DNA from 3 places in the Brevibacillus sp. FSL K6-6036 genome. Region 1 is predicted to be linked to each of the others. Evidence: riboswitches for the same ligand, from Rfam matches in the RefSeq annotation. Region 1 holds a riboswitch; each other region holds the start of a gene.
The links. A riboswitch is a leader RNA that binds a small molecule or an ion and turns the genes downstream of it on or off. The one in region 1 is predicted to bind thiamine pyrophosphate.
Positions count from the first base shown of each region.

Region 1 (3,274 bases):
GTATACGGGCTAACCCCTGGATACGGTCGGGCGTTGGGCCCCGTTGCATATGGACTGACTGCTGTATATGGACTAACCCCCGGATGCGGTCGGGAATTGGGTCCCGTTGCATATGGACTGACTGCTGTATACGGGCTGACTCCGGGATACGGACGGGCGTTCGGCCCTCCGCTCGCAAATGGGCTGACCGCTGTAAAGGGCGGACGCATATTGGGATCGGCCGGGTCGTACGGGGAACTGTAGGACACTTGCTCTACATCCAACTCATAGCCATCCCAGTCTACTTCCTCCGCCTCGTCGTCATCCACCTCTTCTTCGACTTCCAGATAGACGTGGTCGTTGTCCCAGTCTACGATCTCTCCTTCGTATATCTGTCCATCCAGCGCTTCGATCCGAACCTTTTGCCGGGCATGCTCCTGGCAAACGTTTTGGACCGTATGGCGGATATCCTTGATCATGCTGACAGCGGCAGTGTCAACATGAAACAATTGCTTCTTAGACTCCTCCATCTATTTGACTCCTCCCCTCTGGTGTTTCTTTATTACCATATACGCCAGCCTATGGGGAGGTGTCTATTTTCCAGAGGGGACCAGCCCATTTTCCGATCAGGCCGTACCCATGAGCCTTATCTGTTTGTTGTCGACCCGAGGAACCGGGATGGCAAAAAGGGTTGCAGCGCATCTTCGCGTCCGCTCTCCACATAATCCGCCATCACCTTTGCTGTGACCGGAGAAAGCAAAATGCCGTTCCGAAAGTGGCCGCCCGCAATGGAAACGCCCTGCCATCCCGGTACGGGTCCAAGCAGCGGCATGCTGTCTGCTGTAGCGGGACGCAAGCCTGCCCACGCCTGCTGGAAGGCTGCTGAATGCAGAGCGGGCACATACGGCATCACACCGTCCAATACTTTCGCAAGACCGCTCAGCGTGACATGCCGCTGAAAGCCCGCTTCATCCTCGGTCGCTCCAAGGACGATCTTCCCATCCAGCTTGGGCGTGATGTACCCGGATGTGCCGAAGATGACGGTACGCAAAGGGATTCCGCTGGACGATACCGATGCCACCTGCCCGCGTACCGGTCTGACGGGCACAGCAAAATCGAGCCATTCGGCCATAATCCCGGCCCATGCGCCAGATGCGATCACGGTATGCCCGGCTCGCAGAGGCCCCGTGGTCGTTTCTACACCGACGATCCTGCCCCCTTCTTTTGCCATTCCGGTTACAACAGAGCCGGAAAGAAGCGTCGCTCCCATTTTTTTGCAAGCGGCTACCAGAGCATTCAGCAGCATGCGGTTGTTGATGTGCCCTTCTTCAGGCGAGTAGATCCCCGCGATCGCCTGCTCGGTCAAGAGCGGCTCGACTCTCCGCATCTCTTCCCCTGTCATCCACTCAACCGCATAGCCCGATGCCTTTTGCCACTTGTATTTTTCCAGCAACGCGCCCGACTCCGGCTCGGTAAGAGCTACTGTCAGCAGTCCGGATTTGCACGCCTGCACGTCAATGCCTGTCCTCGCTTCCAGCTCCTCTGCCCATTTCGGATAGAGCTCCAGCGACTTCATGCCCAGCTCCAGCATCGGCCCTGGCTGCGAAAATTCCTTCAGCGGCGCCAGCATTCCCGCTGCTGCCGATGAAGCCTGGCCTCCCCATTCTCCTTGCTCCACTACAGTCACGGCCATTCCTCTACAGGACAATTCATAGGCGAGACTGAGTCCGATGATGCCTCCGCCAACAAGTAAACAGTCGGTCATGCTGCTTCCTCTCCTTATCAAATGGAAAAGCCCACCCTCTCCGGCAGGAAAAGGTGGGCACAACACGCATCCAACGCATCAACGGGCGAAAAAATATCCGCCTGTAACCACTTCCCTGCGCCAGCATGATCTGGATCAGGTGCAAAGGGTCGACGGTCATCGCTTCCGTCCTCTCAGCCCAGCAAGATGGACTCCCCCAGTTACTTTTCATTCTATCAGTTGTCTTCTTCAGTATAGTCCTCTGGCCGCAAATCTGACAAGGGCTGAACTTAATCTTCGTCCTTCACGTCGTAGCTCTCCGGGATCGGCTCATGCTTCTGTTCATCCTCAAACTCCCGGAGCTTTCGGATCTGTTCCAGATGATGCTGAAACTGCTCCTTGTTGATCAGATACTCTTCCCCGTTGTGAACGGCACGGATTCGCCCTTCGCGGATTTTTTCCAGAATGAACGTCTCCGGCAATTCCAGATACTCGGATGTTTCGGCTACAGTCAGGTAGGTTTTAGTCGTCTCCACGAATTCTCGCTTCCAATTCTTCTTTCATTTTTTCAAAGCCGGGCCGCCCGAGCAATGCAAACATGTTGGCTTTGTAGGCCTCTACCCCGGGCTGGTCAAACGGATTGACCCCCAAGAGGTAGCCGCTGATCGCACAGGCTTTTTCAAAAAAATACACCAGCTCACCAAAATGATACGCTGTCAGCCGGGGAATTTCCACTACGAGATTCGGAACACCCCCATCTACGTGGGCCAGCATCGCTCCCTGCAGCACCTTTTGGCGGACGAAATCCATCCCTTTTCCAGAGAGATACTGCAAGCCGTCCAGATTGGCCGGGTCGTCTCCGATGGTGACGTCAACGTCAGATTTATGCACGGTCAAGACGGTTTCAAACAAGTGCCGTGTTCCGCTTTGCAGATATTGGCCGATGGAGTGGAGATCGGTTGAATACTCTGCGGATACAGGAAAAATCCCCTTGTTGTCCTTCCCTTCCGACTCGGCAAAGAGCTGCTTCCACCATTCCGCGAAAAAACGGAACCGGGGTTCGTAGCCGACCAGCACTTCAATCAGCTTGCCCCTTCGATACAGAATATTGCGGACAGCGGCATATTGGTAGCAAGGATTGTCTGCCAGCACCGGCGACAAAAACCGCTCTCTGGCATCTGCCGCTCCTTGCATCAGCTCATCCATATCGATTCCGCCGACAGCGATCGGCAAAAGACCGACGGGAGTAAGAATCGAAAAGCGTCCGCCCACATCCTCGGGAATGACAAAGGTCTCATACCCCTCGCTCTCGGCAAGCTGGCGGAGCGCTCCCTTCGCTCTGTCTGTCGTAGCGTAAATCCGGCTGCGGGCTTTTGGTCGTCCGTACTTTTTCTCCATCCAGCTGCGAAACAGGCGAAAAGCGATAGCCGGTTCCATTGTCGTTCCCGATTTGGAAATGACATTCAAAGAGACTTCTTTTCCCTCCAGCAGCTCCAGAAGATGAGCGAGGTAGACCGGACTGATGTTGTTGCCGACAAAATAAATCTCCGG
Region 1 is NZ_CP150173.1:908,426-911,699, reverse strand. It holds gene NST37_RS04695 (hypothetical protein) at 1-509, opposite strand, end outside; gene thiO (glycine oxidase ThiO) at 626-1,744, opposite strand; TPP riboswitch at 1,840-1,952, opposite strand; gene NST37_RS04685 (excisionase family DNA-binding protein) at 2,014-2,259, opposite strand; gene NST37_RS04680 (glucose-6-phosphate isomerase) at 2,246-3,274, opposite strand, start outside.

Region 2 (3,274 bases), 1.8 Mb from region 1:
CCCGTACCATCTGCCGTCCCCGCCTTTGGTCAAGGCAAAAGGCGGATACGTCCAGGCGCTGTCGTCTCCGACCTCAGCTACGTCGATATGGCCGTTGATGATCAAGCTTTTGTAGTTTCTAAAGTCCGTTCCCTTCTTTACCCCCACGACGTTGTCATCGCCTGGAAAAACGGTCCAGCGGTCGACCTCGAAGCCGAGCGCTTGCAGCTTCTCTGCCACCAGCGTCTGCGCCTTGTCGCTGTTTCGGGCGGGAGGGCTTACCGTCGGCTGGGCGATCAGCTCGGAGAGAAGCGAAAACAGCTCCTCTCTACGCTCCTCAATCGCTGCTAGTACGTGCTCCACCTACTCGATCATCCCTTCAGTCGGACTGCTCGCCGATGCATACCGTTTTTTCGCGATCCGTCCGGCAAGGAAGCCTTTCCTTCCCGCTTCCACGCCCAGCTTCATCGCCTCCGCCATCAACACCGGATTGTCCGCCAGCGCGACCGCTGTATTGAGCAGGACACCGTCCGCTCCCAGCTCCATCGCCTTCGCACAGTCAGCGGGAGAACCGATGCCGGCGTCAACAATGACCGGTACTTTGGCGTCTTCGATGATGAACCGCAGATTGTTTTCGTTGATGATGCCCTGGCCCGATCCGATCGGAGAAGCTCCCGGCATGACAGCGTGAACGCCGGCCTCCTGCAGATGTTTGGCCAAAATCGGGTCGTCATTCGTATAGGTAAGCACGATAAAGCCTTCCTCTACCAAAATGCGGGAGGCTTCCAGCGTACCGATCGGATCTGGCAGCAGCGTTTTCGGATCGCCGATGACTTCCACCTTGATCATGTCGCACAAGCCGGATGCTTTCGCCAGGCGGGCAATTCGCACAGCCTCCTCAGCCGTATAGGCACCCGCCGTATTCGGAAGCAGCGTAAACTTTTTCAGATCCAATTTCTCCAGAAAATTCGGTTCATGCGGGTTTTCCAGATTTAGGCGGCGAATGGCAAAAGTCAGAATTTCTGCCTCTGATGCTGCCACCGCTTTGTCTTGTATGTCCAGATCAGGGAATTTTCCCGTCCCCAGAAGCAGCCGCGAACGAAATTCATACGGTCCGATTTTCAAAGTGTCCATCTTATTCATCCTCCACCGACAAAATGTACAATTTCAATCCGGTCCCCATCTGCGACCGGTGTCTCTTCATAACGGGTGCGATCCACAATCTCTCCGTTACGCTCCACGATCACGATCTTCTCCTGCAGCTGGTAGGACTGCAGCAGTTCACGGACAGTCGTGATTTCGGCAGCGAGCTCTACATTCTTGCCATTCAACTGTACCAGCATGTTCCCCCTCCTTCTTCGGCGCAGCATGTTCTGGCCGGTCCCAGAAAAAAAACGGCTTCATTTCGCCTGTGTCATGGAGAGAACAGACGGAAGAAGCCGTTTGAATACGGTGCATCAGGGGCAGACAGTAAAAAAACCATCCGCCTCGGATGGTTGTGGTTGTGCTTATCTGCATATGCCTAAATGTCGTTCCAAACCATTTGGAAACAGCATCGGCGTTCACGCTGATGAGCTGATACCTCTTCCTCCGCTGGCATGACCCAGGTCAGGTTCAACGGTCAGTAACGCATTCGTTACAATCTCAGCCGATTTTGCTCGACCCCCGTTTGGTATTGCGCGTGGTTATTCAATTCGATTATTACAGTATCACTCTATTTCGGGTTTGTAAAGCTTTCCTTGTACAGAATCTCCAGTTCGACCAGGCAGCGCTCCGCCCATTTTGACGTTTTGCGCAGCTTTTCCATTTCCCTCTCCAAAGCGGCTTTGAGCGATTCCTTGTAGTCGGGCAAAGTGCCGTTGAACCGGATCACGCTCGCAGCCGGAACCATGATTTTTTCCAGGTAGGAGAGAGCCGGTCTTTGGTGAAACAAGGGAACGTCCACCTCAAGCGGATTGTGCAAATCGCCCTGCGTCGGGTATTTCGTAACGGCCATAATTTTGACCAGCAATTTATCGCCGTGATTTTCTACAACCTCTGTCAGATATTCTCCCGTCTTGTATCCGACCCGGACCAGATCTCCCGGATTCCATGCATTCATCTGACTCTCCTCCTTCGTTTCCATAAGGGCGGTCGCAGCCTGATTGGACAGACTGACTGCGACTGCCACGGGTCATGTTTTACACCTGAAGCAAACCGCGCGCATGATCCAGCACGGTGTCAGCAGCCATCGTCGGAGCCCCTCCGCCCTGGGCCATCGCCGGGTTGCCGCCGCCCTTTCCATCGATCAACGGCAGCGTCTCCTTCAGCAGCTGGTTCATCGGAGCCGCCACCTGTCCGCCCCGGGCAAAAACGAGCTGCAGCTTGTCCGTTGTTGTCGCCAAAAGCGCGATGACATGCTCATCCTGCGAGGTGAGCGTACGGGCAAGCTGCTGCAATTCCTGCATGCTTCTGCCCGTGAAAGAGGCCTGGACGACACGGGCGTTCCCCAGCTCGGCTGCTTCTTTCAAATACCTGGCTGCTTCATATGTCAATAGCTCTGTTTCTTTTTGCTGAAGCGAATCCTTCAAGGCCTCTTTTTCAGCCAGCAGACGCTGCAGCATATCGGCGATTTCCGCTTCGCTCGTCGTCATCATCCGGGTGAGGTCCTGCAGCAAGTGCTGCTTGCGCGTGTAGTCCGCGAGTGCCCGCCAGCCGCAGAGAAATTGAATACGTATGTTGCCTCGGTGGCGTTCCCAACCGATGATTTTGATCGGACCTACTTCTCCCGTAGTTTTCGGATGTGTCCCTCCGCACGGATTGTAGTCGTAATCCGGGATGATGACGACCCGGATATTCTCGGATACAGTAGGCTGCTTGGTGAGCGGCAGCTTTTCCAGCTCTTCGGCCGTGACAAAACGAGCGTCGATCGGACGATTTTCCAGTACCACCTGGTTTGCCTGACGCTCCGCTTTTTCAATCAGCTCCGGCGTAAGCTCGCTCAGTGCAACATCAATCGTCACGTGATCGCGTCCGAGGTGGAAGGCTACTGTCTGAGCATCTGCGAGCTTGATGAACGTCGCGGAGAGAATATGCTGTCCCGTATGCTGCTGCATATGGTCAAAACGCCGATCCCAATCGATCCTGCCCGTTACCCGCTGCGTCTTTTCCGGAAGCGGCGCATCGAGGCGATGCCTGATCTCCCCATCGACTTCCTCTACATCCGTGACGGCAACCCCTTCAATGGTTCCCGTATCACAAGGCTGTCCTCCGCCTGTCGGATAAAACGCCGTTTGGTTCAACACTACGTATGCTG
Region 2 is NZ_CP150173.1:2,706,382-2,709,655, forward strand. It holds gene NST37_RS13540 (acetylornithine deacetylase) at 1-342, opposite strand, end outside; gene NST37_RS13545 (thiazole synthase) at 343-1,113, opposite strand; gene thiS (sulfur carrier protein ThiS) at 1,119-1,322, opposite strand; TPP riboswitch at 1,548-1,658, opposite strand; gene NST37_RS13555 (kinase-associated lipoprotein B) at 1,694-2,080, opposite strand; gene NST37_RS13560 (serine-tRNA(Ala) deacylase AlaX) at 2,160-3,274, opposite strand, start outside.
Region 2: another riboswitch for thiamine pyrophosphate. It lies ahead of thiS (sulfur carrier protein ThiS); the one in region 1 lies ahead of thiO (glycine oxidase ThiO).

Region 3 (3,274 bases), 2.4 Mb from region 1:
TGCTGCAAAATTTGGGGCCGCACATTGAGCAAAAATGGGCAGATTTTGCCCCTTCGGCAGGGAGAGTCTCGTCGTGATACTCGCGTGCCCGCTCAGGGTCAAGCGAGAGGTTGAACTGATCGTTCCAGCGGAATTCAAACCGCGCCTTGGAAAGCGCGTCGTCCCGAAGCTTGGCTCGCGGATGTCCTTTTGCCAGATCAGCGGCATGGGCGGCGATTTTGTAGGCGATCAGGCCGTTGCGCACGTCCTCCTTGTTTGGCAGGCCGAGATGTTCCTTCGGGGTGACGTAGCAGAGCATCGCGGTGCCAAACCAGCCGATCATCGCGGCGCCGATAGCGGACGTGATGTGATCGTAGCCGGGAGCGATATCGGTCGTGAGCGGGCCCAGCGTGTAGAATGGCGCTTCGTGGCAAAGCTCAAGCTGCTTATCCATATTCTCTTTGATCTGGTGCATCGGCACGTGTCCGGGACCTTCGATCATCACCTGCACATCATGCTTCCAGGCGATCTTGGTCAATTCCCCAAGCGTCTCCAATTCGGCGAACTGGGCTTCGTCGTTCGCATCGTCGATGGACCCCGGCCTCAGTCCGTCACCGAGCGAGACGGAAATGTCGTATGCCTTCAGGATTTCGCAAATCTCTTCAAAATGCGTGTACAGGAAGTTTTCCTGATGGTGGGCCAGGCACCAGGCCGCCATGATGGAGCCGCCGCGGGAGACGATTCCGGTGACGCGATTAGCGGTCAGCGGGATATAGCGGAGCAGCACCCCTGCGTGGATCGTAAAGTAATCCACTCCCTGCTCGGCCTGTTCGATCAACGTATCCCGGTAGATCTCCCAAGTCAGCTCCTCGGCTTTGCCATTTACTTTTTCCAACGCCTGATAAATCGGGACGGTCCCGATCGGCACGGGGCTGTTGCGGATAATCCACTCCCGGGTCGTGTGAATGTGTTTTCCGGTGGAAAGGTCCATGATGGTGTCGGCTCCCCAGCGGGTGGCCCACATCATTTTTTCCACTTCTTCACCGATGGACGAGGTGACCGCCGATGTCCCGATGTTCGCGTTTACCTTCACGTGAAAATGACGACCGATAATCATCGGCTCCAATTCCGGATGGTTGATGTTGGCCGGCAGGATCGCGCGGCCGCTGGCGATCTCGGCTCTGACGAATTCCGGCGAAACTCCTTCGCGGATGGCGACGAATTCCATTTCCGGCGTGATGATGCCGCGGCGGGCGTAGTGGAGCTGTGTGACGACGCTGCCTTTTTTGGCCCGAAGCGGCTTGCGGTCATTTCGGGGGAAAACAGGTACTGCTTCAAGCTGCTCGGCGCTTTTGAAGCCGTTATCGACAGGCTGCACCGGGCGTCCCGCGTAGGATTCCGTATCGTCTCTTTCAGCAATCCAGCTTTTCCGCAGGGAAGGCAGTCCTTTTTGAATGTCGGCAATGTAGTCGGACGCCGTATACTCGCCGCTGGTGTCATAGACGCGGACGGGCGGGTTGGGAATTTCTCCGTACATGCCCTGGGATGGCGAAAGCTGGATTTCCCGCATCGGGACGCGAAGATCAGGCCTGCTGCCGACCTGGTACACTTTGCGGCTGCCAGGGAAAGGCTGTACAGCCGTCAGGTTGAGGGAAGATGCGTGTGGAATGGACATGAAAAAAACCTCCTTGTCATGGTTGCACGCGGCATGAACCCTGATGGAGGCGGAAGAAGACGCGTCTGCATGACAAAAACAAAACGCCGCAAAAAAACTTGCGACGCCAGACGCGAGAGCAGACAGGAAAGGGACGCAAGCATACGCAGTCCTCTCCGGTCTATATAAACATTCCTCCGCTGGCATTACCCAGTTCAGGTTCAACGGTCGACGACAGAGTAGCCGTCCTCTCAGCCTGGTCATCCCCAAGCTCCCGTGCATCATTGTTTAGAAATAGTTTGTTGTTTCCACCATAGCATAACTACTTTTTCCCAATTGTTCAAGAGGTTTTGTCGCAGCAGGAGGAAAGACATCGTGCAAAGCTTTGTCCAGCTTGTACCATTGGTCCATTCCCACCGAGGAGAGAATCGCGTCTCCATCCTCTTGCTTATAAGAGTCGAGATGAAACTTCGGCCCCATCGTAAACGGCTTGAGATAATGCTCTCCTTCCCGCGTTTCCACGTACATCATATACGCGTAGTCTGAAACCTTGTTGGCCGTTTCATATTCAAACTGCAAAATGAACAGCGAATCAGCCGTTCCCGTTAATTGCTCCACTTTTTCGCTGCCGGAGATCCAATCAACGACGGCAATCTGCTCGGTTTTATCCGAGTACAGGGAGAGAAGCTCCGGTTGCGCTTTGATGGAGTCTTCCCGGTAGTGATGTACCCATATGGCTTTCCCTTTTCCTGAATGAAAAAGCGATTCCAGCGCCGCTCCCGGGTGGGGCGCTTGTTGCTGTGAACACCCGCAGATGAGTGCAGATAGACAAAGGATGACGAAACGGAGCACGTGAGTTCTGGAATTCACTGCCATGATACTGCCTCCCTAACCCCGGAGTTAACCCCCGTTTTTGATGTGATGCCGCAGCGACATGCTTCCCAAAGTACGAACCCTCTCAATATAGTAAACGAAAAAGAAGAGGGAAACGTTTCAAGACAAATCCAACCATCTATAGGATAATCAAATGATTTTAATATAAATAATTGAATTGAACTATTGGTTTGCCGCGGCTATCCTTACGGGTAAATCCCGGAAAGGAAGTTGAGAGCGATATGAATCCGCATGAAGTGAAGCAATGCTTCCCGATTATGAATGTCCCGATCTACGGGAAGCGGCTTGTATATTTGGACAACGCAGCCACTGCCCAAAAACCGGTTCAGGTGATTGAGGCGCTGGAAGCATTTTATCGGATGGCAAACGCCAACGTTCACAGGGGAGTCCACTACCTGGGGGCAAAGGCGACAGACATGTACGAGGCGGCGAGAGAAAAGGTCCGTGCTTTCATCCGCGCAAGCGAAGCGGCCGAGATTGTTTTTACCCGGGGGACGACGAGCGCCTTGAATCTGATCGCCAGCGGATACGGCCGTTTGGTCCTTTGCGAAGGCGACGAGATCGTCATTTCATTGGCCGAGCATCACAGCAACCTGATCCCTTGGCAGCAGGCGGCAAAAGCGGCCGGGGCAACACTGAAATTCATTCCCTTGCAGGAAGATGGGACGATAACGCCGGAAGCTGTCCGTTCAGTGGTGACCCCACGGACTAAAATCGCAGCACTCCACCATATATCCAACGTCTTGG
Region 3 is NZ_CP150173.1:3,331,060-3,334,333, reverse strand. It holds gene thiC (phosphomethylpyrimidine synthase ThiC) at 1-1,654, opposite strand, end outside; TPP riboswitch at 1,809-1,920, opposite strand; gene NST37_RS16780 (hypothetical protein) at 1,922-2,509, opposite strand; gene NST37_RS16775 (SufS family cysteine desulfurase) at 2,749-3,274, shown strand, end outside.
Region 3: another riboswitch for thiamine pyrophosphate. It lies ahead of thiC (phosphomethylpyrimidine synthase ThiC); the one in region 1 lies ahead of thiO (glycine oxidase ThiO).